Regions from separate parts of the Sporosarcina sp. Y838 genome, predicted to be linked through region 2. Evidence: predicted binding sites of a transcription regulator. Region 2 holds the regulator's gene; the other holds the start of a gene.
What was found. The regulator LexA, encoded in region 2, represses DNA repair genes until DNA is damaged. The targets are predictions, from matches to a motif close to CGAACATATGTTCG.
Positions count from the first base shown of each region.

Region 1 (16,691 bases), on a different contig from region 2:
CACTGTGGTATTTCAGGGAACCAATACTGGGCATAGAGACCAACAGCTGTTATATCGGCCATTGCGATTGAAATCCAGCAAAACCAGTAGGTCCAGCCAGTCATAAAAGCTGCCATATTCCCTAAATAATCTTGTACAAAGTCCACAAAAGTATTATATTTCAAATTGGATAAGAGTAGTTCTCCAAGTGAGCGCATAATCAAAAAGCAAATTATACCTGTAATCAGGTAAGCAAATAAAATTGAAGGTCCTGCTAGATGAATAGACTTTCCTGCTCCTAGAAATAATCCGGTTCCAATTGCCCCGCCAATTGCAATTAGTTGTACGTGTCTATTTTTTAGGCCTCTTTCCAATTGTTGTTCCTGCATAAAATGTTTCACTCCTTAATTTTCAGGTTAGTAATAACGAGTCTTCTAATCATACTTTCACACTTCTGTCATTTTCATAATAAAGCGCTTACATTTTTAATAATTGTAAATACATAATAGACCGCCGATTAACAATTTTCCTCATAGACTATGGTGATGTACCCTCCTATTTACAATTTACCACATTTCACCACAAAAAAGGGCAGAGGAAATATAGGTGTTCACCTATACTTCCTCTGTCCTTTTACCTGAGAGTGTAACTCCTTTGGTGGCACATGGCGCTCTCCAGAGACGCGTCCTATTATGGTCCTTTTACCTGAGAGATTGATTCCTGTTTTTCGGAACTTGCTCCTTCGGTGCTAAACAATACGTTTAGTCTCTCCCATAATATTCATCCGCTACTATTCGATTAATTAATATAATAAACCATAGAAAGGTAAAAGTCTAGTCAATATTCTGAATTTAATCATTATTTCGCCTCATGCAGCATATAGGGACGTACTGCTGCTCTCTGACTATGCCAAATCGATGCTTTCCACTATCTTTTCAAAAAAGCGCACAACTTCAAACTTTCTAATTGTCAACTCAGCAATTCGTTTGTCACGTTCTTCGATTGATCCGCTAGTTATCGTTGGAGGAACGCTTACTACTAAGTAATTGCCCCCGATTGATGAACTGCAATACAGATTATGACTTACTAAAAGTGTCACTCACACCATTCTGACAATTAAACGGCTGGTTGAGGTTTGAATAGTTTAAGGGACTGGCAAAGTATTTATAAATCAATCAAATCGAGGTCTTACTATCTAAGCTTTTTTGTTATCTAATAATAATTTAGTTGCAAATGCTCCAGCTCCTAATGCAACTGCTGTAACGATAGTGAAAAAACCTGTTGCTTGATTTCTGTCTTTTTCTTCTCTTTCGTTATTATTCTGCCGTTGTTTTTCTTTTTCTTCTCTCATCCTATTCATAATATCTTCTCTTTGCTTGTAAAGACTAGATTTTTCTTCTGGATCTTTAGTTTCACTAATTTCTTTATTAATTGAATTTAATGTTTCTGAGAGGGCAGCATTGTATTCCGAGGTTGATTGTTGATCAGCTATAGTTATATCCTCACTACTTTTTCCAAACTTCAGGGCTTCTTTCGCTAAATCAGCAAGAGTTTTTTCAGCTTCAGCACTTGCTTTAACCGTATCGTTTTCAGGAATTTTTTTTTCATTTTTTTCTTTCATAGTATTCTCCTTCTCTTCATAATTTAAAGCTGTTTTTAAAGCACCACTCACGCAATTAATACAAGTTCTATTCTAATACCATTATCGCTGCACTGGAATAAAAAACGCAAATACTAGTATTCCCAAACTGCTAAAGACGGCATCTGTTTGTTTATGAAATGCTTGTACATCTAATTTATTAAAAAGGACGGTTGCTATTAGTAGAATTACTGCATTTACAACCAATGCTGTTAGAACACTCAGCAAGTTATGGTGGAAACTAGCAGAGAAACAAGTATTGTAAATAACACTATTGTATTCAAAACATCCCCCCCCCATAACTTAATAATTTGGCCCGTTTGCGGAAGACTGACCTTACTGAAAACCAATCAAATTTGTATAACGAGCGCGAATTTCTTGATTACAGAAAATATGATTTTTCATCTTAAATCTTCCAGAAGTTATGTAGTGGTAAAAACAATGTCAAGGGTGGTACATTTCCTTGGCTGTAATCATCCACTTCTGCAATTATCTGAATAGCGTCTGAATTGCACGGTGCACAGGCATGGATTTTCAGGCTCTCACGTCCGCAAACGGTGGCTCAAAACTCCGCACAGCTGGCTCATTTCTGTCCGCAATACTCAACAACTCCATTCATTCACTTCTATAATTGTCTGAATAGTGTCTGAAATGTGCGGTGCACAGGAACGCTTTTCCGCAGGCATCATTTTTCATTTTTTATTCCACCTCTATCTTATATTTAGGATTTAGGCCTTCTATTTCATCCTTGTTAAACTCTATTCTTAGCTGCTCGGATAACTCTCCAATAAAATCAGCCATTTTAATCGAATCATTCTCATTTCCTCGACGATATCCATATTCTAAAATACGCTTGAATTCTTCTTGTAATTCTACCGTTGTCATGCGACAATACTTCCTTCCCTTTTCACTACATGTTGTATTAATTAATAACCTTTCCATATATTGTAGTACACTTTCACTAAATATAATGTCGAAATTAGTCGTAATCTATTAATTTAATGTTAATTTTGATATAAAAGATCTTGAACTGGATATGGACATGAGATAGTGACACGTGTGCCAGATTTCAGAGCCACTTCGGACAAATTCTAGGGACATTTTGAGACTTAAGAAAGGGCATAGGTGGGGTGAAATGAAAGGTGTCTCAACAAGATCAAAAACACCTGAAACATTGAATTAACAAAGTTTCAGGTGTTTCTTATTGAATCTACATTTTAAATTATATCCCAGGAGGATGTTTTCAAGAGCGTTTTAACCCCAACTCAACAAAAGGTGGTGGAAAATTGGATTGAAAATGAAAAAACCTCCAGCTACATTCGGCCAGAGAACTCTTTTCATTCAACTCTGCAATTGTTTGAATAGTGTCTGAATAGCGTGGTGCACAGGCATCGATTTGATATATGAGCGGTGGCAGCGATTTTGGGTTTTTGTATGTAATTATTGAAATCCCGTATATAATCATGACTATGAAGGATCCATTTCCTATGAGCTTGAATTTGAGCTACTGGGCAGACGAGCACACAAACTGCAGCTAGAACAATACATACGTATTATAGGGGGAACACGGGTGAGTGGAGTAATAATTGTTGCCATCGGCGGAAACGCGTTGGTTAAAGGGAATGGCTTTGATTCAATTCAGGATCAATATGAAGTAGTGCAAAAAACGGTTATTAATATTGCCGATATGGTGGAAGAAGGCTATAAAGTTGTCGTTACACACGGAAATGGACCACAGGTAGGTTTCGGTCTTCGAAGGTCTGAAATTGCACGCGAACAAGAAGGAATGCCTTTAATCCCGCTCGTTAATTGTGTAGCGGATACACAAGGCGGGATTGGCTATCAAATTCAACAGGCATTAACAAATGAATTTGCAAGAAGGTGTATTGATAAAAAAGTTGCTACTCTTCTAACTCGGGTTGAAGTAAGTTCAGATGATCCCAACTTTAAAAATCCAACAAAACCTGTGGGATCATTTTATACCTTTGAACAATCTGAGCTTATGAAGGCAACACATCCGGAATGGAAATTTATTGAGGATTCCGGAAGAGGATACCGGCGTGTGGTACCATCCCCTAAACCAATTAATATACTTGAAAAGGATGCCATTAAGTCCCTCATTGACTCAAATTTTGTTGTTATTGCAGTGGGTGGTGGTGGAATCCCTGTTGTACAGCGGGAAGATCATACATACGAAGGCATAGATGCAGTTATCGATAAAGACTTTGCGACAAGTCTGTTAGCGGAACAAATTAACGCAGATACGTTAATTATTACAACGGGTGTATCAAGGGTCTGTATTAACTTTGGTAAACCCAACCAAAGAGAACTGGAGATCATTACAATTTCACAGACAAAGCAATATGTACTTGAAAACCATTTTCCTGAAGGGAGTATGCTGCCTAAAATTGAAGCAAGCTTAAGCTTTTTGGAGGAGAGCGGGATGAGAGTTATCATTACGAATACCGAAAGTTTAAAAGACGCAATCAATGAAAAAGCAGGGACACATATCATTAAATGAGAGCTTTAAATCGTATACACTTTCTTCAAGCTAAGACGAAAATAGATAATCGGAGGTTACGGGCATGGATAGAAGAAAAAGATTTGAAGCATTATTTGCAAATATAAATCAATACAATGCAGGTGATAAGGGAATTACAAGAATTGCTTACTCCAACGAGGAGCAAACATGTACCCATGCTTTTATGCGGATGTGCAAGGCTGAAAATCTTGATATACGCATGGATTCTTGTGGAAATGTTATTGCCAGACGGGAAGGAAAGATTGAAGGGCTCCCTCCTGTTGCCATGGGCTCTCATTTAGACACCGTTTACCAGGGCGGGAAATACGATGGTGTGCTGGGCGTCACAGCTGCATTAGAAGTGATTAAACGCCTAAATGAAAAAAAGATTGAAACGAACCATCCGATTGAAGTGATTTCATTTGCGTGCGAAGAATCATCCCGTTTTGGTGTATCAACAGTTGGAAGTAAAGCGATGACAGGCCAATTTGAAAAAGATAAATATCGACATTTGAAAGACAAAGATGGCATTACATTAGAAAATGCACTATCTTATTGTGCACTTGATATTAATGGCATCGATCAGGCAAGTCGAGTGAATGAGGAATTTAAAGCTTTTTTTGAATTGCATATCGAGCAAGGTCCAGTATTAGTCAATAATCATAAAAAAATCGGTATTGTTACAGGAATTGCCGCTCCGGTTAGGCTAATTGTTAGAATAACAGGTAAAGCATCACATTCAGGCACGACCCCTATGAATATGAGAAAAGATGCTCTTCTTGGGGCAGCAGAAATTGCATTGGAACTTGAAAAAGTCGCGAAGGCAGAGGAAGACTTTGGTACTGTCGCTACACTAGGCGTTATGGAGGTGTTCAATGGGGCTATGAACGTCGTGCCAGGAGATGTGGAATTGAAAATTGATATGAGATCCACTTCGTTAACATCAAGGCAACGCGTGCAAGATCATTTAGTGCAAACGATAGCTTCCATTAAAGAGAATAGAAAACTCGAGATAGAAAGTATTGAAATTAGTTCTGAGGAGCCTGTACTTCTATCCCCAGAAATTAACAATGCGCTAGAAATGGTTTGTAAGGACAAGAATATTCCCTATCAACTCATGCAGAGTGGGGCTGGCCATGATGCCATGAACATGACTCGGTTATGTCCTGTAGGGCTTCTTTTTGTTCCATCCGTAGACGGAATCAGTCACCATCCAAATGAATACACAGCGATTGAAGATATCTTAATCGGAATTGACGTATTGGAAGAGGCAGTTCTTCGTTTTGCAGTAGTCGAGTAACCGACCTGGTACCTGCAACAAAAACAACGAACAATTCACCCAATTGTATAGAAGCCATTATAGATTAGATAATCAAATACCTATCTAATCTCCTGTTCATAAATATGTAATTGCAGTGAATTGCCGGAGTAGTTTCGCGCACAGTACGTGAAATTTTCCCCGCTCTCCATTTCGATACTATATCAGTATGATGGATAATTATTTTGTACAAGCGTGGTAAAAATTATTTGTGGAGAACTGCTCACTTTAGTTTATCGTTTACACCCCTTTCATTCACCTTCCTAATTGTCTGATTAGTGTCTGAATTGTGCAGTGCACAGGCATCGCTTTTACTGCCTACGTACAAGCAAGTTGTGGAAGAGGATACTTAATTGTTTGTGTGCCTGTGCAACAAAATACAACAAACAATTCAACCAATTGTATAAAAACCCAATAAAGATTAGATAGTTAGGTGCCTATCTAATCTCCTTTTAGTGAATTATCAAAATAGTTTCTTGCACAGGTACCTGAAATTTTGCAGTACCTGTGTATTAAAACAACAAATCATTCAACTCTCCAACAAAACTAAATCATCCTTCGTAATTTCTTTTTCGAGCGCAAGCCTATTTTGTTTATTGCTCGCCACAGCCATTCGATAATCGACTTTACGCGTCATTTCTCTCGCTATTTTTTTTGCAAGACCGGCATTTCCGAAATGACTATCTCTACGCGCATAAATCTCTTCATAGTGACGAACTAATGCACGCTTTGCTTCATCTGTTATGCCGTACCCTTTACTATAGAGGTCGGTAATCTCCATTAATTCCTTTGGTGTATAATCTTCAAAATGCAACGTTAGTCCGAAACGTCGACGGAGTCCGGGGTTGCTGTCTAAGAAACGATTCATTTCTTTTTCGTACCCTGCGGCAATTAATAGGAACTCGCCTTGTCGATCGGACATTTTTTTCAGCAACACTTCCACTACTTTTTTCCCGAAGTCATTCTCTCCACCACTCGCAAGTGTGTACGCTTCATCAATAAATAACGCACTACCCATCGCTCGTTCAATCAGCCCGGCTGTCAGCTTCTCCGTTTCACCAATATGACTACCGACTAAATCGCTGCGATCTACTTCAATCAGATCGCCTCGTTCTAATAATCCAAGCGCTTGATAAATACCAGCGAGCACACGACCGACCTCAGTTTTACCTGTCCCCGGTTTACCAATCAACAGCGTGTGGTTCATCAATTTCTCCGTAGAATGATTTTCTCGTTTGTAGTATCTCATTAATTCAATCATTTTATCTATTTCAGCCTTCACAGAACCAAGGCCGATCAACTGATGGAGTTCTGCACGTTTATGGGCGAGTAGTACTTCATCGATTGGAACTTCGTACGTCTTCACTCCATGCTCTTGTACCGCTTGTACAACGTCTTGTTCTTCAAACATCGTCAATACCTTTTCCGTCCACTCTTCACGCGGAAGTTTCGCAATTCTCATCGACTGAGCAAGCCCGATTTGATCGAATAGTATACGTGCCATTCGAGCGTTACTAAATGTTTCATCGCGGATACGATAACGTTCCACGAACTCCTCATAAACTGCTTGTTTGGCAGCAGGAGTGAGCACATAGCTTCCTTCACACTGGCTTAAGAAGATTTGAAGCAACTCATCTGGTGTATAGTCTTGAAAGTGAATCTTTTCAGTAAAACGATCTTTCAATCCCGGATTAGACGCTAGGAAACGGTTCATTTCTTCGGTATAGCCTGCCGCGATGACAATGAATTCACCGCGAGAATTTTCCATCGCAGGAAGCAACGTTTCAATTACTTTTTTTCCGAAATCATTACTAGAATTGCCCCCTGCTGCAAGCGTATACGCTTCGTCTATAAAGAGGACGCCACCCATAGCTTCCTTAATAATTACTTTCGTTCGTTCTTCTGATTCACCAACATGCGTTCCAACGAGATCTTCTCGCTTCACCTCAGTTACGTGGCCTGTCTTTAATAAACCTAGTTCCTTAAAAATCTTTCCTATAAGCCGAGCGACTGTCGTTTTACCAGTACCCGGATTACCTTGAAAGACCATATGAGGCGCTACCATCGGATTAGCTTTCATTCCACGTTCTAATTTGAATTGATTAATGTCGCTTACGTTTTTAAACTCCTGGATTTTGTTTTTCACATCTTCCAGTCCAATAAACCCGTTCAAACCATTCATGAAAACATCCATCTGATCAGTAGGTGATGAATCTACAGTAGAGGAATGTCCAGCACTGCCGCCTAATTTACTAGTGATTGGTGGAACCTGCAAGTCCGTATCGGTGAGCACAGGAACACTGTCATCCCAACGAACTAAATCTCCTGCTTGGTTGTTCTCAAAAGAACAGTCGTTAAGAACCGGAACCGAACGCTCGAGTCTCAGTCCAGCCTTCTTTCCATTCATCACTTGCACCCCAGTGAATACAGCATCCGAACAATCTTGCAAGATGATTTGATCATCTTGATGACCATGTACTCGAGTTACCGTCACTTCAGTACGCTCCACCCGACTCAAGACGATTCCTGACGATTTACCGTCATAGATTTCACACTCCGTTATAAAGACTTCTGCAGATTCCGTTGCTCTTATTTGTGGCCTTTTATGATTGAACAAAATTGACCGTTCTAATGAAATAACTACTTCAGGACCTGCAAGTATGCCGTTCTTATCGCCACTCGATATTCTACAATCGGTAATTTCTGCTTTAGCCGCAGCACTGAGTACAACGTTGGATCCCTTATGACCGAAGATGATGCAATTGGCTGCCGTCAACTCGGATTCTTTCACAAATATCCCTGCACTATCCCCACTCTTTACTTCGGTCGCCGACAGAATTACTTCCGATTGTTCAGAAGCAAAAACCTGTACACCACTATGATGGCTAATAAGAGAATCCGAAATAGTCACTTGACTACTTGTCACGGAAACGCCTTTATTGTTTCCACTCTCAATTTCACAACCCAGAATCGTGAACACGCTTTGAGTAAACGCAGAGAGTTGCGTCATCTGATTGTACTTCACTTCAGATTCGATGAGTGTACACGTGGAATTTCTGGACACAATTCCTCTAGACTCACCCGAAAGGATCTGTGTTTTTGTAATCGAGAGTTTGCTTTGTTCGTTACAGGAAATTTGGTCTCCTTTTTGGTTTTTAAACTGTGAGTCGGATAGCTCAACTGACGAACCACTGACGTTCATTCCTTCAGCCTCTCCATTTTCAAACGTACTTGCCTCGACTTCGATATGGGATCCATTCGTAAATGCGACATGCTCCAAACTTTGGTTTTTAAAGACACAATTTTTCAGGACACCCTTAGATTGATCACAATAGATTCCTTGGACATGTCCAAAATAAAAATTCGTACTTTCTACGTCCATAGAACTGTCTTGTTCCAAACGAAGTTGAACCCCGCGATTTCCGATGAATGAACTTTTGGTGATTGTGGCTCGACTCGTTTCATACAAGCAAAGGCCTTCTTCTTGCCCACTTAAAATTCCGGAATTCGTTAACGCGACTTCTCCTCCCGCGCGCACACTAATTTGTGCAGACTTGATCGTGTCTTCTACTATGCATTCGAACAAAGCCAAACGCCCTAATACCTCAATCCCTTGTATGTTTTTTTGAAAGATCGAATGCCCTGCGGATACTTTTGCAGCTGCATCAACTCGCATTGCAACTCCTTGAATCTCATAGAAAAGACAGTGGTGAAGCGTTACATCTCCTGATTCGATATGTAAACCATAGTCCACTGGACCAGTGCCTCCTCCAATACTGATCGATTCGATACGCACTTCTTCCGTTGTCGCGATACGAACACTTCCTGTTAGACGAACTGTGCTTGCTTCACCTTCTGAACTTCGAAGAACGAGCAGCTTATCGATTGTTACATGTTCATCATAAACACCTTCATCAACTTCCACTGTATCTCCTGGTAGAGCTGCCTCTACTGCAACCTGAATGGTTTTGTAGTTGGATCCTTCACGCTGAGACACTTGAATAATTGCCACGTATCTTCCCACTTTCTATTAGTTTCGTCAAGAGTACCCCTTTTTCAAATTCGATAGAAATTAAGGAGGGGGTGAATTGATGCTTTTTTGTTTTCGTTGTGAATCGTAAGAATGGCTCCTTGAACATATGTTCGATATAATAGATATAAGGAGGTGAATTATTATGTCTTTAGAAAAAGATTTACCAAAAAATTATAAGACTCATCAAATTTGGATTAAAAAAGGACATCGGTTGTTTCCTTACTTTCAAGAAATGACTCAAAACGCTAAAAATATGCACAACACAACGAACTTTTATATAAGGCAGGTTTATACTGGATTAACCCAAGATAAATCACTCCAACCTTTACAAATTGAAGTTTTGAGCACGATTGAAGATAATTTATTTAAAATAAATGAAGTTCAGACGGCTACTTTTTACAAGAAAAATGCAAAAGAACAATTAAAGCCTAAAGAAAAACGAAAAGAAGTGAAGTGTAATTTATTTGAAAGGCCTTCACAAGAGCAACCCTATGTTGATTACAATTTTTTGGACGCTTTATTTAAATTAATTGGTCAAAAGGATTATCGTTCACTACCTGCACAGTCGAGCCAATCTGTTATGAAGACTGTTTTCCAAAATTGGAAATCATTTTACGCTAGTTTAAAGGATTACAAACTGAATCCATCCAAATACAAAGCAACTCCCAAAATACCTACTTACAGTCGTGCGTCCATGAAAGAAATTACTTTCACAAACCAAGATTGTGTCATAAAAAATAATCAGTTTTTAAAGTTCCCAAAGACAAAGGAACAATTGACCATTGGAAAATTGGGTTGTGCTGATGGTAGGTTGAAACAAGTTCGTGTGATTCCAAAATACAACCAATATGTTGTTGAATTAGTAATGGAAGTCCCTTCCAAAATAATTCAATTAGAAGATAACGGTAGATTCACGAGTATTGATTTAGGCATTGATAATCTTGCAACCATTGTGACTAACACGGGTCGTAGACCTCTTTTAGTCAAGGGCAAAAACGTCAAATCTGTCAATCAATATTTCAATAAACAAAAAGCACATTTCCTTGGCATTTTAAGACAAGGAAAACAACCAAATCAAGGCTTTTACACCTCTAAACAGTTGGAAAGATTACATCAAAAAAGACATTTGAAAATCAAAGATATATTTCACAAAGCAAGCACCACTATCGTTAAAATCGCACTGGAAGAGAAAACGAACACAATCATCATCGGTAAAAACAAAGATTGGAAACAACAAATCAATATCGGGAAACAGAATAACCAATCATTTGTTAGTGTTCCACATAGCTTGCTTATCAACATGATTGACTATAAAGCTGCGCAATATGGAATTAATGTTGTTTTAGCTGAGGAATCCTACACCTCCAAAGCTAGTTTTCTTGATGGTGACGATATTCCCACTTATGGCGAAAGTGATACGAAGAAACCGTTCTCTGGTAAGCGTATTAAAAGAGGTCTGTATTGCTCGGGTCGAAATTTGTTAATCAACGCTGATGTGAATGGTGCCGCAAATATTTTGAAGAAAGCATTGTATAGGTCAACAAAAGAAACTGATTTCAATATTGAAACAGTGAATGTTTGGAACCCAAAATCAATTGTTATATAAAAGAAGTCCCTACGGCAAGACCAATGGGATAGAGGGTCTGGGCGTTAGTAGACCGCCAATGTGACAGCCCCACTGCTCGTTAATCGTTTAGGTTCGCTTAGATATTAAGAGAATACATCGACACGACAGAAACCCCTTCCTCAAAAATGCGTTAGCATTTTAGGCGGGGGAGCATTCATCATCAGTTAAGTATACTAGTAAGCCTAGGGACAGAGTAAAGAACTGCTTGTGAACAAGAGTAGATGCCTGTGCAAAAACCAACAACGAACAATTCACCCATTTGTATAAAAACGCAAAGAAGATTAGATATTGAAGTAAATACCTAATCCACGTTTTATAAATATGTAATTGTAGTGAATTTCCAGAGTGGTTTCTTGCACAGGTACCTGAAATTTTGAGCGGTCGGCCGCGGGATTCGGGCGGTCCTTAACGATATATAAGCGGTCATGGTTCGTTGTTTTTCATTCCATACACTGCACGCTAACTATATCTGAAAATGAAATCCTTTCAGGTCCAAAGGGGTTATCGAGCACAATACAGCTAGACTGCACATCAATTACTTCTACTATGGCTCCGCGTGTCATAATCTTTCCGTCCTTCCAAGTCTTAATCAACGTTTGGCATTTGCGTTTATACGCTACTTCGATTTCTTCCTGGATAGATTGCAAATCCCACTCACTGAGCTCCGGGCATTCAACATAATGCTCCTGATCCATCCAATTTCTCAATTCTACAATATGCTCCGGCAACATCAATGCCGTCCATTTCATATTTCCGCGATCTCGAATCATGCTATACCTCCCCTTACTTATGTCCGCCAACCAATTTAGAGCGTCCGATTGCGGTCCCGTCATCCGTTAGAGACACAGCCCTCAATATAGCTGTGGATCCATACTTATTCCGAATGCTATCCATAACTGCGCCTAACTCACGGTTTCTCAACTTATTCCCATCGAATAAACTCAACTGCATGGATGTTTCATCTTCTAGATTGGTAATTGAGATACTAATTTTCCGTACGGGACGATCATCATAAAATTTGTCGAAAAGAGCCACACATGTCCGGTAGATTTTCATCGTATCGTTTGTAGCTTCCTCGATTGATAACGACCGACTAAATCCACCACCCAAAGCATGCTTGCTATATTCTATCCCCAGATGTACGGTCCTGCCCTCTTTCCCAGCCATCCTTGCACGACGAGATACATCTTCACACATTTCTAGAATGACCACCAGCACAGACTCCCGGGTTACATAATCCCTATAAAGCGTTTGACCCTTACCATAGCTCTTCACTTGACCTTCCAGCAAAGGTGCGCCCAACTCAGACAGGTCAATTCCCCAGGCGTGATGATAGTATTGATTTCCCATTACACCGAACTTCTTCTCAAGCCGTTCAAGCGAAGTGTGCGCAAGATCGCCAACTGAGAAGATACCCATATTATTCAAAGTTTTCTCCGTCTGTCGACCAATTCCCCACATTTCACTCAACGGTGCAACAGGCCATAGCTTCGACGGTACATCCTCAAATTCCCACTTCGCAAAACTTGTTTTCTTCGCTTCTAGATCAAGCGCAAGCTTCGCCATCAACATATTCGGACCCATTCCAACTGTGGACGGTAAATTTAACGTTTCAAGTATTTCTGCTTGTATTTCTTTAATCGTTTCTACCGGATCGCCCCATAGCTTCTCAGTACCCGATAGATCTACAAAAGATTCGTCCACACTGTAAACGTGAATGGCTTCTGCTGGAACATATTTGTGGAGGATACGAGTAATAGACATAGACATTTCTAGAAAAAAGGCCATCTTCGGTTCGAACAAACGAATATCGGGGTGATCCGGAATTTCAAAAAGCCTCGTTCCCGTTTTCACTCTAAATCGCTTCTTCATCGGGGGTGATGCAGCCAGCACAACACTCCCCTTTTGTTTGAAATTACCGACCACCGCGATAGGAACAGTACGGACATCCAAATTGTGTATCGACGCCATGCAACTAGCGTAGAAACTCATCATGTCGATACAGGCGATTTGTTTGTTTGGAAACGCGCTGTAGTCCATCATATCTAAGACATCATTCCGATCCATCGACTTAACCAATTCAACACGCACATCTGTTCCCTCCTCTTTTAATCAGTATACGGAATGTACGTTCGTATTACAACGGCAAATAAACACTTAACAAGAGTTACCAGAAGTGAGCTCTTTGCTAAGCGTCCGACTTAAAATCGGTACCTATTTATGAATACGATGCAACGCCAGTGGGTACCTGAATTTAATTTCAACTAAAAAAAGTTCTTTATTGCATATATAATACTTTCTTCCACATCGTCAATATTATCCAATTAAATAAATTTTATTGCCTGTTTTTCATTATAGTTCTTTGTTAATACTAATTCTAAACCACCATTATTATTCGTAAAGTTTGCCTCACGATAATGGGTGTTACTGTTAGGACCATACTCCTTCTCAATTAACCTTCTAAAATGTCCTTGGGTTAAACTTGCATTTGTATTACAATCGGTTGCACTAGTCACATTGTATCCCCTCGTCTATTAGTGGTCGGTACCTGCGTATCGAACAATTTAAAATCAGTAACACGCAATAACACTTAATTCGCGAAATTATACAATAATTTAAACGGGATTAGATATTAAAGTAAATACCTAATCCACACCTTATTAATATATAATTGCAGCGTATCGGATAAAATCTCACAGCCCCTACTTTGTCTTAACATATCCACAACGGTTGCAGCGATTTGAGTAATAACTCAACCGATGATACCCTGAAAACTTACACTTCCATTTCCCAATCCATTTCCTCACGAGAATCCTCCTTTATCTAGCTGATATAAAGCTGTATTATATTTATTTCTAATGCCTAATCTATAAATTCTGTATTTTAGATATAATTGAATTAAATAGCTAAGGTCGATATAAAAACAACCATTGTTGTGATCGAGGTACGCACTAAAGTCGATGAAGGGTACCTATGCTAGACACAACACAATGGCAATCGATCACACACTCGAATAAACAATCGACTGGAAGAGGGTGGAAAAGCCATCACAGCTTTGGATATACCCAGAACCCGCTCCACCAACTAACTATACGTACCGGATTTCATCTTCATTTTTCATTTTCAACTACCACATTACTTTCGATTGCATCCTCAGATGATAAGAACTGCTGTAGCGCCTGTTTATTCTTCTCAAGGTCAATACTAAGAACGGCTCCTGCCGCCACACGTTCATCTTCATAGGAATTCGCAATTGGGATCCGTAACGTCTTCATATCGGATTTCCCGGGGAGTAAACCTTTCCCCATTTTAAATAGTGTCTGCTTGTTAATGTTAGTATCAATATAAGGTTCCATAATGCCGAGTAGCTTTGGTAAATTTAGTAGTGTATGAAAACTAACAGCTTGGTCCTTCACTTTTGAGAGCACTTCTTGTTGCCGTTCCACTCGCCCAAAATCACTTTGATCATCATTACGAAAACGAACATATTCTAATAACTCGTCTCCATGTAAAACTTGTTTGCCTGGTTGAATTTTCGTTCCTGCTCCGTTAGCGATTGGAGAGGGTATCTCAACCTCTATCCCATCAGGGGCAATCACATCTATAATTTCCGGAAAACCAGTAAAGTTGACAGTTGCATAGTATTGCACATCGATATCAAAGTTTTGCTTAATCGTTTTCCTTACAAGTTCCGGACCGCCGAAAGCGAATGCAGCATTGATTTTTTGTTTCCCATACTCGGGTATATCCACATACGTATCTCTCATGATGGAAACTAATTTTATGTCATCGGTCGTTTGATTGTAATGCGCGATCATTAACGTATCTGATCTTCCGTTTTCATCCTTGTGGGCATCACTTCCCAATAAGAGAACATTCATCTCGTCAGTTTGCAGCTTCGCACCTTTAAACTGCTCAAATGTCGGAGGAACTTCAATCTGATCCAGACCTTCACTCGCGAGTGATACCCCGCTCTTGTATTGATAGTGCCAATACAGTATCCCGGCTCCGATCATACATATAATTGCTAAAGATGAGATTCCTAGTATTTTTCTTCTTCTGCTACTTTTCATAAATAAGTCCACCTACCCTTGTCTGAGTATTTTTCTGGGCTACCACTTCGTCGAATACGATTAAAATAGATCGGCGGGCTTTATTGTCCATAGAAGCAAGATCATTGGACACACAAATCTTTAAAGGGAAAGGCTACTCATTTATCCCTCAAATCCTCAAGGGTGTTAACATTATCAATATCACATGGTTGTTTGCATTTGGATATCCAGTAGATTTCCAAACACCCCTTCTTTTTCTCGCGCTAGTTGGTTATATTCACCTGCTTGAATAATCTCGCCCTCCTTCATTACCAATACCTGATCCGCGTTACGAATTGTAGATAAGCGGTGGGCAATCACGATAATGGTCATCGTTCCTTTTAACCTCTCGATGGCACCTTGAATTTTCGCCTCGTTCTCTATGTCTAATGCACTTGTTGCTTCATCTAACACTAAGATTGATGGTTTCCTTAGTATGGCCCGAGCCAATACAAGTCGCTGCCTTTCTCCACCCGATAGTCGAATTCCTCTATCACCTATAAGTGTATCTAGCCCTTGTGGAAGCTTTCTTACAAATTCAGCGGCTGCGGCGAACTCCAAAGCCACCCAAATGTCCTCTTGGCTTGCATCGGAGTCAATGATCATTAAGTTCTCTCGAATGGTTGCGTTAAACAGAAATGGATCCTGCGGAATATAACTAATCGATTTCCTCAATGAAACTAAGTTATCCTCGGTAAGTGGATCATGGTCAATGGTGACCACTCCCTGATCCGCTTGATTTAAACCCATTAATAGATCAATTAATGTACTTTTCCCGGCCCCTGATGCGCCTACTATAGCTGTCATACGGTTAGCCGGTATGTGCACGTCTATTTTTTTCAGCGCATACGTATCTTCATTTTGATTGTATTTAAAGGAAACATTCCGACAGTATAATCCATGTTTTATCTCGGCTGGCTTAACATTTTTATAATCTGTATTATGCAGCTCTCTCTCTTCCAAACATTCATTTTGTAAATCCAATAGTGCTTTAAAAGATGGAATAGTGGCTCCTAATTGCTCTAAATTAGATTGAATGCTCGTTATCCGTGGCCATAACCTTGAGAAAATTATCATAATCAACATGATTTGTGCTGGTTGGGCTGTGAACATTTTGATTGATAGAAATACAAAAGTTACAATTAAAAAGGCAGAGACTATTTTAAAAATCATTTGCGAGGTTGTATTTACAGTCGTTAATTGAATCCGATTTTGCTCCATCCTTTTAGTTAAGGAGAAAAACCAATTCAAATGAGGTTCCTCTAATGAATTACTTTTAATATCCTTAATGCCGTTAAAGTGATCCGTGATGCCCGCTAAGTAGGTTTGTGTTAACTCAACTGTTTCCTTTCCTAATGATTGAGACCTTCTAATAAACTTTTTGGAAAAAAGGATAAGAATTAATCCGAAAAGTAAAATAAAACTCGTCATTTTTACGGATAAATAAAATGCTATCGCGATTTGAATGCACGTAAAAATGAGC
Region 1 is NZ_JBXCJD010000002.1:209,455-226,145, forward strand. Features, by position in the region: gene AC1TO4_RS03770 (amino acid permease) at 1-368, opposite strand, end outside; glycine riboswitch at 663-763, opposite strand; gene AC1TO4_RS03775 (hypothetical protein) at 884-1,078, opposite strand; gene AC1TO4_RS03780 (hypothetical protein) at 1,175-1,600, opposite strand; gene AC1TO4_RS03785 (YwzD family small protein) at 2,318-2,503, opposite strand; gene arcC (carbamate kinase) at 3,189-4,139, shown strand; gene AC1TO4_RS03795 (allantoate amidohydrolase) at 4,204-5,439, shown strand; gene AC1TO4_RS03800 (right-handed parallel beta-helix repeat-containing protein) at 5,987-9,469, opposite strand; gene AC1TO4_RS03805 (RNA-guided endonuclease InsQ/TnpB family protein) at 9,633-11,096, shown strand; gene AC1TO4_RS03810 (YolD-like family protein) at 11,558-11,887, opposite strand; gene AC1TO4_RS03815 (Y-family DNA polymerase) at 11,901-13,157, opposite strand; gene AC1TO4_RS03820 (hypothetical protein) at 13,442-13,633, opposite strand; gene AC1TO4_RS03825 (LCP family protein) at 14,228-15,190, opposite strand; gene AC1TO4_RS03830 (ABC transporter ATP-binding protein) at 15,371-16,691, opposite strand, start outside.
Region 1: AC1TO4_RS03815 (Y-family DNA polymerase) is a predicted target of LexA. The motif match lies at 13,239-13,252, and genes of this name have one in related genera.

Region 2 (16,691 bases):
CCATTGAAAGTATCATCTCGCTCGAATCCCAATTCCGTTGCTGGAGCACTCGTCGCAGTTATACGGGACCAGGGGTACGCAGAAATGCAGGCAGTAGGTGCAGGTGCATTAAATCAAGCTATAAAAGCAATTGCAATTGCACGAGGATTCGTCGCTCCTAGTGGTGGTGATCTCATTTGTGCACCGGCCTTCACAGATATCGAAATTAATGGTGAGGGACGAACAGCTTTGAAATTGCTCGTTGAAAAGCGACAGCGCAATATGTAAATTAGAAAAGTTGAGACCACAGGAAGCCACTATTTTCCTGTGGTCTTTTAGTTGTTTAAAAATAAAAAGCTTAGTGGAACTGTGACAATCAATCGACAAAGCAGGCTCACTCTTGTATAGCCGGTCTATAATTAGATATAATGAAACAATATGTTTAAATTCCTACATTTTCGTTGGAAAGGGGGCAATTTGGATGAGTGAAGAACAGCGCCTGAATGCCGGGCTTTTGGAACCGGCTCATGTTAAACCGCCAGAAAAGGACTATAGCCAATACTTTCAGACAGTCTACGCACCACCATCGTTGAAAGATGCGAAAAAGCGTGGCAAAGAAGAAATTGCCTATCACGATGATTTCAAAATTGACGAACGTTTCCGAGGAATGGGAAACAATCGGAAGTTTTTTATCAGAACGTTCGGCTGTCAAATGAACGAACATGATACAGAAGTAATTGCAGGTATTTTAATGGGGCTAGGTTATGAGGCTACAGAAAATGTCAAAGAAGCAAATCTTATATTGCTCAATACATGTGCCATACGAGAAAACGCTGAAAATAAGGTTTTTGGAGAACTTGGACACTACAAACCTCTTAGGCAGAAGAACCCTGACGTCCTGATTGGCGTCTGCGGATGTATGTCCCAAGAAGAATCAGTTGTGAATAAAATCCTAAAAACGTATGATCAAGTTGATATGATTTTCGGTACACATAATATTCATAGACTTCCCAACATTTTACATGAGGCATACATGTCAAAAGAGATGGTAATCGATGTTTGGTCAAAAGAAGGGGATATCATTGAGAACCTTCCAAAGGTCAGACATGGTAATATCAAGGCATGGGTTAACATCATGTACGGTTGTGACAAATTCTGTACCTATTGCATCGTTCCTTATACACGAGGCAAGGAACGCAGCAGGCGACCACAAGACATCATTCAAGAAGTTCGACAGTTAGCGGCAGAAGGGTATAAGGAAATAACATTGCTCGGACAGAACGTCAATTCATACGGGAAAGACTTTGATGATATCGGTTACCGTTTCGGTGATTTGATGGACGACTTACGAAAAATCGATATTCCGAGAATTCGTTTCACAACAAGCCATCCCCGTGATTTCGATGACCATTTAATCGAAGTGCTTTCTAAGGGTGGAAATTTAGTCGATCACATCCATCTTCCCGTCCAATCCGGTTCAAGTGATATATTGAAAATTATGGCACGCAAGTATTCACGCGAACACTATCTTAATCTAGTCGCGAAGATTAAAAAAGCGATTCCGAATGTAACGTTAACAACGGACATTATCGTTGGATTCCCGAATGAAACGGACGAGCAGTTTGAAGAGACGATGTCCTTATATAGAGAAGTCGGTTTCGATATCGCCTATACGTATATTTATTCACCAAGGGAAGGTACACCAGCTGCAAAAATGGTTGACAATATCCCAATGGAAGTGAAAAAAGAACGTCTGCAGCGGTTGAATAATCTTGTTAATGAATTATCCGCGGAAGCGATGAAACCCTACAAAGGAAAAGTCGTGGAAGTGTTGGTTGAAGGGGAAAGCAAGCGGAATCCAGAAGTGCTAGCAGGATATACATCGAAAAATAAACTGGTGAATTTCAAAGCACCCCAATCGGCAATTGGAAAAATTGTAAACGTAAAAATAATAGAGGCCAAAACGTGGTCACTCGACGGTGAATTCATCGGCGTTGTAGAAAAGGAAAAGGTGATGTCATAATGGAAAAGATATATACAAAAGATGAAATTATTGCAAAAGCACGCGAAATTGCACACATGATTGCTAACACGGAACAAGTTGAGTTTTTCAAACGTGCGGAAGCACAGATTAATGAAAACCAAAAAATTCGTGAAAACATTGCGAGCCTGAAGTCATTGCAAAAACAGGCCGTCAATTTCCAACAGTATGGTAAAGAAAAAGCTTTAAGTATTATTGAAGGTAAAATCGAGAAGATTCAAGCAGATATCGATGAAGTTCCTATCGTCCAGGAATTCAAACAATCACAAGGCGAAGTGAATGATTTACTTCAACTCGTATCGAATACAATTGCAAATACAGTCACAGATGAAATCATCGAAGCGACAGATGGCGATGTGCGACGAGGCGAAACAGGTTCTTATGTAAAAAACACAACATATGAAAAACTATAATCAATCATACCAATCGGCGGAAATAAATTTTCTGCCGATTTTTTTCACTCTCTGGGCTTCTCTTGCATAGAATGGATTGAAGCGAATGGAGGAGGAATTAAACTGAAAAATTTACGCCAGATTGTGACGAAGACGGTTATTGCCAAGGGGAAGAAGCGGACCGAAACGACGGTGTCACTTAAGCCGCCGAATAGTCCCACGAGTATACTCGGCTGTTGGGTCATCAACCATACACATCAGGCGAAGAAGGTTGGTAAATACATCGAAGTGAGTGGTAAGTTCGACGTCAACGTTTGGTATTCCCATCAGGATCATTCAAAAACATCTGTATTTACAGAGTCAATTCCTTACAGAGACAAGATTCGGCTACATTATAGAGATGAACCGACGTCAGGTCACGAAGAGGTAATTGTAGATGTCATCCAGCATCCGAATTGTACAGAAGCGGTCATTTCGGAGAGCGGTGAGAAGTTCCAAATCACGATTGAACGCGAATTAATGGCAGAAGTCGTTGGAGAAACTAAAGTATTAATTACGATTCATCCGCAAAGTTTTGAAGAAGAATGGAAAGTCAATGATGAATCATCCTCACATGATGAGGGACATAAATCAGCACGTGGTCAAGGTGGCCCTTCTGGACATGATGCTAAAAAAGGAAAAGAATCATCCTCATTTTGAGAGCCGGAGAACACTACCGGCTTTTTTTGGTTTTTTTACGTTAAGATGAAAAAGGGAAAACTGATCGCTTAGATTTTTGAAGACCACAAAATTAGGCGGAACCTGGACCCTTCGTTGTAAATACGGCTTGCTTAGATTTTTGAAAACCATAAAAATCACGCAGAATTTGGGCTCTTCGTAGCCCAAATTTGGTATAATAATAAAAAATAGTAAACCTAGTGAGGTAAGAGAATGACAACACATACACCAATGATTCAGCAATATTTAAAAGTAAAGGCAGCGCATGAAGATGCATTTTTGTTTTTCAGATTAGGCGATTTCTATGAATTGTTTTTCTCGGATGCCGAGAAAGCATCTCAAATTCTTGAAATTACGTTAACGAGCCGGGATGCTGGGAGTCGTGACAGAATACCGATGTGCGGCGTTCCTTATCACGCGGCTGCAGGCTACATCGAGACACTTATTAGTAAAGGCCATAAAGTGGCTATTTGTGAACAGACAGAAGATCCGAAGCATGCGAAGGGGATTGTAAAAAGAGAAGTCGTTAAAATCATTACCCCCGGTACAATGACTGAAGGAAAAACAATTGACGCGAATACCAATCACTTCATCGGTTCTGCTGATAGTATAGGCGGCAACAGGTATGCGTTGGCTTATCTCGACTTGGCAACTGGAGAAGGGAAAGTAGAGTGTGTAGAAGGCGATGAGCGGACGCTAATTGCCGAAATTGAAGCACTTGGCATGAAAGAGGTCGTTGTCGATGAAAGACTGCATCTCACGCTCGGTGGTAGCATGGCGAAACGCAATATTATGTTGTCTGTAGAGTACGGTGAAGAGCAGTTCGAGACGAAGGATTTATTCGACGCAGTTCCATTCGATGTCACAGGGGCTTGCAGCATGCTTGTTTCCTACGTGAAGCGCACGCAGAAAACAGCACTCGATCATATACGTCCATTTGAATTTTTGCAAAAACAAGCAAAACTATCGATTGATGCTAATTCAATGCGTAATTTGGAACTCATTCAATCCATTCGGAGCGGAAGTAAAGAGGGTACGCTTTACTGGTTGCTTGACGAGACAGTTACAGCGATGGGCGCCCGTAAATTGAAAATGTGGATCCATCAACCGTTAGCCGAAAAAAGAGAAATAGAAAATCGGCTCAATGCGGTAACTGACCTAATTGAAGAGTTTTTCCTAAGGGATGAATTGAAAAATAGCCTAAAAGAGGTCTACGATTTGGAGCGGCTTGCTGGACGAATCTCAATGGGGAGCGCAAGTGGAAGGGATTTAGCGCAACTTCGGAATTCCTTGAGACGAGTTCCCGCTATCAAAGAATCACTTCATCAATCCGATCGGTCATTGCTTCATCAGTTCTCTGAAAGAATTGATGGTTGTGATGAAGCATTGCAAATACTCGAAAACGCAATCGCCGAAAATCCTCCATTATCCGTTAAAGAGGGCGGCATTATCAAAGATGGATATAATCCATTACTAGACCAATACCGGGATGCTTCAAGGAATGGTAAAACATGGCTTGCAGAACTAGAACGCTTAGAACGCGAGCGTACAGGCATTAAATCTTTAAAAATAGGGTATAACAGAATTTTCGGCTACTATATCGAGATTACGAAATCCAATATCCATCTTGCAGACTTAGAGCGATATGAAAGAAAACAAACATTGGCAAATGCAGAACGGTACATAACCCCTGAACTGAAAGAAAAAGAAGACCTTATTTTAAACGCGGAAGCAGATGGACAAGAGCTTGAATATCAATTATTCAGTGCGGTTCGCGATTCCATGAAAACGCATATTCGGCATATCCAGCATCTCGCAAGCGTCCTGAGCGAACTGGATGTCCTTCTTTCATTCGCAGCGGTTTCAGAAAAACGCAACTACGTGAAACCGGTATTTCATGATGGGAAATCGTTAGAAATTAAAAATGGGCGTCATCCCGTCGTTGAAAAAATGATGGACCATTCTCTATATGTTCCTAATAACTGTAAATTGAGTGATGAAGCGAATATGTTGCTTATCACTGGTCCTAATATGTCGGGTAAAAGTACGTATATGCGACAAGTAGCACTCATTGTCGTTATGTCACAGATTGGTTGTTACGTCCCTTGTGATCAAGCATTACTGCCAATCACCGATCAAATATTCACGAGAATCGGGGCCGCGGATGACCTGGCTTCAGGACAGAGTACATTCATGATGGAAATGATGGAATCACAATATGCCATCGCTAATGCAACGGCGCAGAGCCTCCTCCTTTTCGATGAAATTGGGCGTGGCACTTCTACATATGATGGTATGGCATTGGCGCAGGCCATGATGGAGCATATTCACGATGAAATTGGAGCAAATACGCTGTTTTCTACCCATTACCATGAACTGACCAATTTGGATAACGAACTATCCCGACTTGAAAATGTCCATGTCGCTGCAATGGAACAAGATGGTAAAGTCGTCTTTCTCCATAAAGTGATGGCAGGTCCGGCAGACAAAAGTTACGGAATTTACGTTGCGGATCTTGCAGGCCTTCCTGAAACAATCCTGAGTCGAGCAAAAGCATTACTAGATACATTTGAAAATGTGAAAAACCAAACAGTTCGCGAAGAGCCGATCCAATTGAACTTTTTCGACTTGAACAATGAAGAGAAAAATGACCATTCAACAGAAGAGCAGGATGTGCTATCGGATATAGCCGGGGCGGATTTAATGAATATGACGCCGTTTCAAGCGTTGCAATATGTGCATGGGTTGAAAGAAAAGCTCGGAACTAAGAAAGGGTGAGACCGATAGATATCATCAAAGTGATGGACGATACACTGTCCAATAAAATCGCTGCGGGCGAAGTCGTAGAACGACCTGCATCTATCGTAAAAGAGCTAGTTGAAAATGCGATTGATGCAAAAAGCACGGTGATTGAAATTGCACTCGAAGAAGCAGGCTTGTTGAACATTCGTGTGACCGATAATGGCAATGGAATGTCAAGACTTGATGCTGTTCAGGCATTTGAGCGGCACGCGACAAGCAAGATTACGACGGATCATGATTTGTTCCGAATCCGGACACTTGGTTTCCGCGGGGAAGCACTTGCGAGTATTGCATCGGTGTCTAAGATAATGATGTGGACTTCTGACGGTGAAACGGAAGGCACAGAAGTGCAAATTGATGGCGGTAGACTCGTCAAACATGATTTTGCAGCGTTTCGAAAAGGGACAGATATTACTGTTTCCCAGTTGTTTTTCAATACGCCTGCACGCCTTAAATACATGAAAACAATTCAGACGGAATTAGGACATACCATTGACCTTGTCAATAGACTTGCGCTCAGTCACCCCGCAATCTCATTTAAACTGACGCATTACACGCAAGTGTTATTGCAAACAGCGGGAAGCAATGATCAGCATCGGGTTCTATCTGATATATACGGTATGGCTGTCGCTCGTAAAATGGTGCCCTTTGAAGGCGAGAATGCGGATTACAAAGTTTCTGGTTTTATAACATTACCGGAAATGACACGTGCTTCAAGAAACTATATGACTATAGTTGTTAATGGCAGATGGGTAAAAAGCCAAGCCATCAATCATACGGTACTAGATGCGTTTCATACCTATTTGCCAATCGGACGATCCCCAATCGCAGTTATCAATATTGAAGGGGATCCCTACTTGACTGATGTCAATGTGCATCCTTCCAAACAACATATACGCATGAGTAAAGAAGGCGAGTTGCTCGTGATTATTAAAGAAGCCATTCAGAAGGCCATTCGAAAAAACACAATTGTCCCGGATGCCATTAAAAAAGAACCGGCTAAAAAAATTCAATCAGAGCAAGTAAATATGTGGAATGAATTCAGAACCGAACGACCTAAACCAGTCACCGAACCATCGATGACTCCACTCGAAAAACCAGCGTATCAGCCTTATTTATCACAAGAAGTGGAAGCTGAGGACCAAGTACCTTGGACGGTCAATGAACCATCACTTGTACAAGACGATGTAGCAAAACCTGAACAAGATAAAAACTTTCCGGCACTCGTTCCCGTTGGTCAAGTCCATGGAACGTATATCGTTGCACAAAATGAAGATGGTTTCTTCATGATTGACCAACATGCTGCACAAGAACGAATAAAATATGAGTTTTTCCGCGACAAATTAAGTAAAACCGATAATGGCGAAAGACAAATGTTACTAATCCCGCTCATATTTCATTACGCAGCGGATGATAAAACAAAAATAGAAGAAAATATCACCCTTTTGCAAGACGTCGGCATTTTTCTAGAAGAGTTTGGACCGTCTTCTTATGCAGTAAAAGAATATCCCTCTTGGTTCCCGGCAGGAGAAGAGTCCATCATCATAGAAGATATAATTGAGCAAGTACTGAATACACGAATAATCGATATCGGCAAACTGCGTGAAGATGCGGCCATAATGATGAGTTGTAAACGTTCCATCAAAGCAAACCACCACTTAACAATTGCTGATATGGAAAGACTTCTGAATGATTTAGGGAACGTCGAAAATCCGTTCACTTGTCCACACGGCAGACCTGTACTCATTCATTTTACGACGTACGAAATTGAAAAAATGTTTAAACGAGTTATGTAAATTGAATGTGAAGGAGGGAAGGGAAATGGAGAAGTATGTACTCGCAATCGATCAGGGCACTACCAGTTCACGGGCAATACTTTTTGACAAGCAAGGAGAAATAGTCCATTCCTCGCAACGGGAATTCAAACAAATTTTTCCGAAACCAGGCTGGGTTGAGCACAATGCCAGCGAAATCTGGGGATCCGTCCTATCTGTAATCGCATCGGTTTTAACGGAAAGTGGTAAACAGCCTGAAGACATTGACAGCATCGGGATTACGAACCAGAGGGAAACAACCGTCGTTTGGGATAAAAAGACGGGACAGCCCGTGTACAACGCAATCGTTTGGCAGTCAAGACAGTCGCAGGGAATTGTTGATGCGTTAAAAGAAGCGGGTCATGAAAAAACAATCCAACATAAAACAGGCTTGAAATTAGATCCTTACTTTTCAGCGTCAAAAGTGAAATGGATTCTAGACAATGTAGAAGGTACACGTGCCCGGGCTGAAAAAGGAGAATTATTGTTCGGAACAATCGATTCTTTCCTCATCTGGAAGTTATCTGACGGGGCGGTCCATGTAACGGATTATTCCAACGCATCCAGGACGATGCTCTATAATATTGCTGAACTGCAATGGGATACTGAATTATGCAATCTTCTCGAAATACCTGAATCGATGCTCCCTGCAGTCCGTTCCTCTTCTGAAATTTACACCAAAACAGCCAAGTCAGTCTTTTTTGGTGCTGAAATCCCGATTGCAGGCGCAGCGGGTGATCAGCAATGTGCTCTTTTCGGGCAGGCATGTTTCCATAAAGGGATGGCTAAAAATACGTATGGTACTGGCTGTTTCATGCTCCTCAATACGGGCGACGAAATGGTGCGGTCAGACAATGGTCTTTTAACAACGATTGCCTGGGGGCTAGACGGCAAAGTAACATATGCGCTTGAAGGCAGTGTGTTCGTCGCCGGTTCTGCAATTCAATGGCTTCGGGATGGACTGCGGATGTTTAAAAAGGCATCGGATACGGAAGCGTATGCAACACGTATAGCATCCTCAGACGGCGTCTATGTCGTTCCGGCTTTTGTCGGACTTGGAACCCCCTATTGGGATTCTGATGCGCGGGGTGCTGTCTTCGGTTTGACGCGCGGTACAGAAAAAGAACATTTCATCCGAGCAACTGTGGAATCACTTGCTTATCAGTCTAAAGATGTCTTGCTCACGATGGAAAAGGACGCCGGCATGGATATTGGTATATTAAGAGTGGATGGTGGCGGTGTGGCAAATGCATTTCTAATGCAATTCCAGAGTGATTTGCTGCAAGCGGATGTCGAACTTTCAAAATATCAAGAAACAACAGCGCTTGGTGCCGCTTATCTAGCGGGAATCGCAACAGGCTTTTTCGGTACACTCGAAGATGTCGAAACGTTATGGACAAAAGAGAAAACATATTCACCTACAATGCAAACTGAAGAACGGGATCAGCTGTATAGGGGTTGGAAAAAAGCTGTAGAGGCTACGCGCATCTTTAAACTTTGATGTAGGAATTACCAGGACAGGAGATTGCACTGGATGCAGTTATACGCGGTTTATCAGTCGCTCTATGGTTGATGCAGGATTTTGTAGCAGGCACATCCAGTCGGTCCACAAAGCTTGTACACGGTAGGTTAAGTTGTTTATAACAACTATGTGAGTCTGTAGCCGAAAAAGACCCTTGGGTTGATAGGTTGCGTGGAAAAAATGAACTATCCAGTATGAAGAGACTACGTTTGACGAAAGGTGTTCATATTGATATAGATTGATTCGTTTTCCACTCAACAGGCGGTATATTGTAGAAATGTTTTAAGAGACAGTTACAGTGTATATGGCGAAACTCCTTTCATATGAGTCAGCGCGAATGAGTACGCTATTTGAACGAACTGAACTGTCCACTTGCTGAAGCCAAAGTGAAAGAAGGTGTTCATCATTAAGGAATTGACAATTGAAATGACAGATGGTTTTCGGTTGAATACATGTATAGCGCAACCCACAGGTACGCCTGTCGGGCATATCCATTTACTTCATGGCATGTCGGAGCATATTGGCAGATATGAAGAGTTTGCAAATTATTTAACGGGTAGAGGATACATCGTTACGGGGCACGACCATCGAGGTCACGGAAAAACCGCTACCATGAATGGGTTAAAAGGTTATTTTGCAGATGTACTTGGATTTGACCGTGTTGTGCAGGATACATACGAGATTATTTCCGCTTTTCGATCACAATATCCTACACCTCGTTTCATTCTATTTGGTCATAGCATGGGGTCGTTTGTTGCAAGAAGATATGTTCAGCTGCATGGCAGTGAAATAGACATGGCCATATTTTCAGGGACAGGTGGAGACCCAGGTGCAAGCCGTCTTGCGGGCCTGGGGGTTGCTTATTTGCAAGGCAAGAAAAATGGTTTTGACCAACAAAATCACTTCCTGAACAAACTGGTTTTCGGAGGATTCAATAAATCGGTTGACCAACCAAAAACTCCTTTTGATTGGTTATCTAGAGATTCTGAAGCTGTTGCGAAGTACATTGTAGATCCTCAATGCGGAGTTGTCCCAACAACTCAACTTTTCATAGATTTATTCAAAGGACTTGGAGAAATTAATGCCTCAGATGAAATAAATAAAATCCCGAAACAACTTCCAGTCTTCCTCTTTTCAGGAAATGAAGATCCCGTGGGGAACAATGGAAAAGGCGTTTTGGAAGTAGCGAAGCGCTACGAAAAAGCAGATATGGAAGACGTGACTCTTATGTTATTTGAAGGCGGCAGACACGAAATGCTTCATGAAACAAATCGACAACATGTATTCAAAGCGGTCGGAGATTGGATTGAGAAAAATGAATAAGTATCCTGAAGTAATCGCAATTGTAGGCCCTACAGCGTCAGGAAAGACGGCTCTCAGTGTTCGTTTGGCCAAAGCCATTGGGGGAGAAATTATTAACGGTGATTCAATGCAAGTCTACAAAGGGCTGGATATCGGAACTGCTAAAATCACAGTTGAAGAAATGGAAGGCGTTCCCCATCATTTATTCGATGTGTTAGAGCCAGACGAACCTTTTTCTGTTGCAGAATATCAAACACAGGTCCGAAAGTGGATAAAAAATATAACCGACCGAGGAAAAACACCGATTATCGCGGGGGGGACAGGATTATACATTCAATCGGTTCTTTTCGATTTTCGGTTTACAGAAGAAGCTGCGGATTTAGAAGTAAGGAAACGTCTCGAGCAGGAACTGGCCGAAGAAGGTGGTCAGGTGCTTTATGAAAAACTTGTAGGTTTGGATCCGGCTACCGCGGAAAAAATTCATCCAAATAATCACCGCAGGCTTGTCAGAGCACTAGAAATTATCGAAGTGACTGGCAAGACAAAAGGGGATCATGAAGAAGGGGTAGGGCACGCTTCTCTTTATGAACATTTGATTGTCGGCCTTGAAATGGACCGTGACGTGCTGTATGACCGTATTAATCAGCGTGTAGACATAATGATGGCAAAAGGCCTAACCGAAGAAGCCACTAGATTATGGCATGAAGGCATTCGCGGAACACAATCGGTGCAGGCAATCGGCTATAAGGAACTCCATCAATATATTGAAGACATGCTCTCGTTGGATGAAGCCGTTGAAATGATTAAGAAAAATACGCGCAACTACGCAAAACGGCAAATGACGTATTTCCGCAACAAGCTGGATATAGCCTGGTTTGACGCAAGCATAGACAAAAATGAGATTGTTAAGGAAATTTTGACAATCATGAAGGATTTAAATCATCCAAGTCGAATTAGGTTAAGTAGGCAATAGAAATATAGTTAAGACAACTGGAGGACTCGACGTATGAAACAGGTTAACATGCAAGAAACTTTTTTAAACTCGTTACGAAAGAATAATACATTTGTAACGGTATTCTTACTGAATGGATTTCAGTTGAAAGGACTTATAAAATCGTATGATAATTACACCGTTCTACTTGAATCAGACGGGAAACAACAACTCATTTACAAGCATGCGATTTCCACATATGTCCCATCGAAACCAGTCATTTTAAAAGAAGAGCTCGAATGAAAAAAGGCGAAAATGGAGGGTACAATCCATTTTCGCCTTTTTAGGATAATTTCCTGTTTGGTAGTTTCCATTGGAAGATGAGCGACATAATACGTAGCCCTGCGGTTAATACAAACAGTGCATAAAGGGCTATGTCATACTCATACAGACCGAGTCCGACCGCAAGACCTGCGCCTGCAGCCCACACAGCATAGAAGTCTCGTTTAAAGACAAGTGGCTTCCGACCAGCCAATAGGTCCCGAATGACACCGCCGCCAGCTCCTGTAAGAACAGCTGCCACTATAGTTGCATAGAGCGTCATGTTTAATTGAATGGCAAACATCGCACCTTGAATGGCGAACGTAGCCAACCCGATTGCATCAAAGTAATTTCCCCATTTGTTCCAATGAGCAAGGAGATCACTTGAGAAAAAGAAAATAACGGTAATTAAAATGGAAGCCACAATAAAGAGAACCTCCTGATTCCACAAAACGGAAACAGGCACGCCTATCAAAATATTACGAACAGCACCACCGCCAAAAGCAGTGACTATCCCCAAGATATAAACGCCAAAAATATCATATTCTTCCTCCATTGCAACAATAGCACCCGAAATAGCAAATGCCGCAGTCCCAATCAAGCTAAAAACGTCCCATACCAATGTACTCCCTCCAATCAATAGACCCATAAAATTCTAACAGGTATTCCTGATTTTTCAATGAACGCTTCTGTAAACATTGACCTCCGTGAACAGACTGATAAGATATATAGTGACTATTTAATGAGATGAGGAATACCAATCATGGTGACTGAACAAGAAGATTTATTACTCGAAGATGCGGAACGAATCGAAGAAAAACTTGCACCTTTTTTTAAAAGTGTTGAAAGAACCGCTTTTTACAATCAACGGAAAGTGCTGAACGCATTCCGTAAAAATAGGGTTAGCGATTTTCACTTGCTGGGTACAACTGGGTATGGTTACGATGATACAGGGCGTGACGTGTTGGAACAAGTCTATGCTGATGTATTCAAAACTGAAGACTGTCTCGTTCGCAACCAGATTATTTCCGGAACCCATGCAATTTCAATAAGTCTTTTCGGAATTCTTCGCCCAGGTGACGAACTACTCTATATCACAGGAAAACCTTATGATACCTTGGAATCCATCGTATCAGGAAAAGGAAAAGATACTGGATCACTTCTGGATTACGGCATTACATATAAACACATTGAGCTAAATGATGATGGAACGGTCAATTTTGAAGAAGTCTCGAAAAATATTCATGCTAAAACAAAAATGATAGGAATCCAGCGGTCAAAGGGGTATTCAGATCGCCCGTCCTTTATGGTGGATGAAATCGGCGAAATGATTCGTAAAGTAAAAGCCATCAATCCCGAACTAGTTGTCTTTGTTGACAACTGCTATGGCGAATTTGTCGAAGAGAAAGAGCCAACAGAAGTCGGTGCTGATCTGATGGCAGGGTCACTCATTAAAAATCCAGGTGGCGGCATTGCAAGAACAGGTGGTTATATCGCCGGGCGTGCAGATCTTGTAGAGAAATGTGCGTTTCGAATGACGTCTCCTGGTCTTGGAGCGGAAGCTGGGGCATCGCTTGATACCTTACGGGAAATGTACCAAGGATTTTTCCTAGCACCGCATGTTGTTAGCCAGGCAGTGAAAGGGGCGCTCTTCACTGCTGCTCTCCTCGAAAGCTTTGGACTCGAGACAACACCGCATTACACGCAAAAAAGAACTGATTTAATTCAGTCTGTATCTTTCAATAATGCCAGTCAAATGATTGCGTTCTGCCAATCAATTCAGCAGAACTCGCCCATCAATGCCCACTATGCACCCGAGCCGTCTTATATGCCGGGGTATACAGACGATGTGATCATGGCGGCTGGTACATTTATCCAAGGGTCAAGCATCGAGCTTACGGCAGATGGTCCAATCAGGCCGCCTTATACCGCATACGTTCAAGGCGGCCTCACATACGAGCATGTGAAAGTGGCTGTGTTGTCATCCATTGGAAAACTGGTTAAGGAAAACTTAATAGAGAAATGACAAAGAGCTATTCCTTTTTAATAAAGGAATAGCTCTTTGTCATTTCTGAGAGTATTGGATTGTCTTGCATTGCAGATAGCTTCAACATGGAATTACATGTCTATCCTTAATGAATCGTACGATAAACACCAACGACTTTACCGAGTATCGATACATTATCAAGAATGATTGGATCCATAGATTCATTTTCAGGTTGAAGACGGAAATAATTTTTTTCCTTGAAGAACCGTTTCACCGTCGCTTCATCGTCTTCTGTCATTGCTACGACAATCTCACCATTATTAGCTGACTGTTGCTGTTTAACGATAACATAATCACCATTAAGGATTCCTGCTTCAATCATACTATTCCCAACAATCTCAAGCATAAAGAGGTTGTCCTCCGAAGTGCCGTACGATTCAGGGAGAGGGAAGTACTCTTCAATGTTTTCAATGGCTGTAATCGGAAGACCTGCAGTAACTTTACCGACAAGAGGGACATGTAGAACTCCGGGTTTCATCGTTTCCAACCCTTCAGGATCCAGGACTTCGATTGCTCTAGGTTTAGTCGGGTCTCTTCTAATGAAGCCCTTGCTTTCTAAACGAGCTAGATGACCGTGAACAGTTGAACTTGAAGCTAGCCCCACAGCCTCCCCAATTTCCCTTACGGAAGGTGGATACCCTTTTTTCTTTACCTCTGATTTAATGAATGTCAGAATGTCTTCCTGTCTTTTTGAGATTTTCTTCACAACAATCACCCCTTAACTAAAATTCTTACAACAATCAAAAATCGTGAAAGTCTCACCGAAATTCGAGTTATTTCAATAGATTCATTATATCAGCCCACTATAGTAATGGCAAACACAAGTTCTAATAAGTGTTGACATCCAGTTTTTTATTTCCTATAATGAAAACAGTGATACGAACAAACATTCGCAAGGGGGAAAAATGATGACTTTCATTAAAAACAACGGTTATGGTATATTTATTGTTATTTTATGTTTAGGTTTTGCAATTATAGGAGTTGGTAAATATGAAACGAAGCAAGCTGAAGTCACTACAATTACAATTACTGAAGGGGACACGCTCTGGGGCCTTGCATTTCACCACTCGAAAAACATGTCGTCAGAGAAATGGATTAAAGAAGTGATGACTCTAAATAATCTGTCCTCCGCAACAATCAAGAAGGGAGAAGATTTGCTTTTGCCAACTATACAGACACATGAAGACGACAGTGTACAACTGGCCGGTGGTACTGATGACTGAGCCGCGAAAGAAGTGCGTCATTTATTGCCGAGTGAGCACAGAAAAAGAATCGCAGGAACTATCACTTACGAGGCAAGAAGAGGAACTTGAAGATTTGGCTAGTGAACTCAATTTAGAGCTTGTTGCTACATTCGAGGACAAACATAGCGGTTACGACATTGACCGAGAAGGATTGCTTAGTATGCTGGATTACATCCGCGATGAAGAAGTAGATGCAGTACTGATACAAGATGAGACGAGGCTCGGACGTGGGAATGCTAGGATGGCTGTTTTGCATCTGTTGTTGAAAACTGACACAGCCGTTTATTCACGCAATGATAGTGGGCCAATTGCACTTAATGAAATGGATACGATGTTACTTGAAATTTTGGCAGTAGTTGAAGAATATCAACGGAAAGTGCACAACGCCAAAATCAGACGGGGCATGAAACGTGCTGTCAGGGAGGGGTATCGTCCTGAACGCAATTTGAAAAACAGAGGAAACGTTGAAGGCCGAGAGCGTATCGAAGTGCCAATCAGTGAAATTGTCTCTTTGAGAGAAAAAGGGCTGACTTATGAAGAAATTACGGGCGTCTTGAAAGGGCTCGGTCATAACATCAGTAAAGCGACTGTCCATCGGCGCTTTAAAGAATATGAAACAGAGCAGGGAGTCTGATTTATTGCACTTTCTGTTTTTTTTGTATACGTTTGTATTTATAACGCAAAATGGAGGAAAAAATATGCTATCACCAGATAAAATCAAACGAATTAATGAACTCTCAAAGAAATCGAAAACAACAGGTCTATCTATCGAAGAAGCTAAAGAACAAACACAATTGCGGAAAGAATATCTTGAGACATTTCGCTCATCGATGCGGGACACAATCGAGCATGTCAAAGTGCTTGATCCAGAAGGAAATGACGTGACACCCGACAAGGTGAAAAACGCACGTAATGGCAAATACCTAAATTGAACTTTGCAATCACCGCGCTGATTGTCTAAACTAGGATATGAAGATAAATAGACATCACGGGAAAGGATGTACACAATGACTCAACAGATTGACCAGCTAGCTATCAACACAATTCGTACACTCTCAATTGACGCAATCGAAAAAGCGAATTCCGGACATCCGGGATTACCGATGGGCGCAGCTCCAATGGCGTATACGCTATGGACAAAACATATGCATCATAACCCTTCAAACCCACAGTGGTTTAACCGCGACCGATTCGTACTTTCAGCAGGACATGGATCGATGCTTCTATATAGCCTCCTTCATCTAGGTGGATACGGTCTCCCAATGGATGAAATCAAGAACTTCAGACAATGGAACTCCAAAACACCTGGACATCCTGAATATGGCCATACGGTAGGCGTTGAAGCGACGACAGGTCCGCTTGGACAAGGGATTGGTATGGCGGTTGGTATGGCAATGGCTGAAAAACACCTTGCTGCTACATACAATCAAACTGACTTTGACGTTGTGGATCATTACACGTACGCGCTTTGCGGCGACGGCGATCTCATGGAAGGTGTGGCGGGAGAAGCGATTTCACTAGCTGGACACCTGCAATTGAATAAATTAATTGTCCTTTATGACAGCAATGATATTTCACT
Region 2 is NZ_JBXCJD010000001.1:501,573-518,263, forward strand. Features, by position in the region: gene AC1TO4_RS02400 (stage V sporulation protein S) at 1-267, shown strand, start outside; gene miaB (tRNA (N6-isopentenyl adenosine(37)-C2)-methylthiotransferase MiaB) at 461-2,002, shown strand; gene AC1TO4_RS02410 (YlbF/YmcA family competence regulator) at 2,002-2,433, shown strand; gene cotE (outer spore coat protein CotE) at 2,557-3,111, shown strand; gene mutS (DNA mismatch repair protein MutS) at 3,343-5,907, shown strand; gene mutL (DNA mismatch repair endonuclease MutL) at 5,913-7,727, shown strand; gene glpK (glycerol kinase GlpK) at 7,753-9,246, shown strand; gene AC1TO4_RS02435 (alpha/beta fold hydrolase) at 9,664-10,590, shown strand; gene miaA (tRNA (adenosine(37)-N6)-dimethylallyltransferase MiaA) at 10,583-11,542, shown strand; gene hfq (RNA chaperone Hfq) at 11,576-11,803, shown strand; gene AC1TO4_RS02450 (trimeric intracellular cation channel family protein) at 11,844-12,443, opposite strand; gene AC1TO4_RS02455 (methionine gamma-lyase family protein) at 12,585-13,847, shown strand; gene lexA (transcriptional repressor LexA) at 13,954-14,574, opposite strand; gene yneA (cell division suppressor protein YneA) at 14,777-15,091, shown strand; gene AC1TO4_RS02470 (YneB family resolvase-like protein) at 15,084-15,746, shown strand; gene AC1TO4_RS02475 (DUF896 domain-containing protein) at 15,811-16,044, shown strand; gene tkt (transketolase) at 16,120-16,691, shown strand, end outside.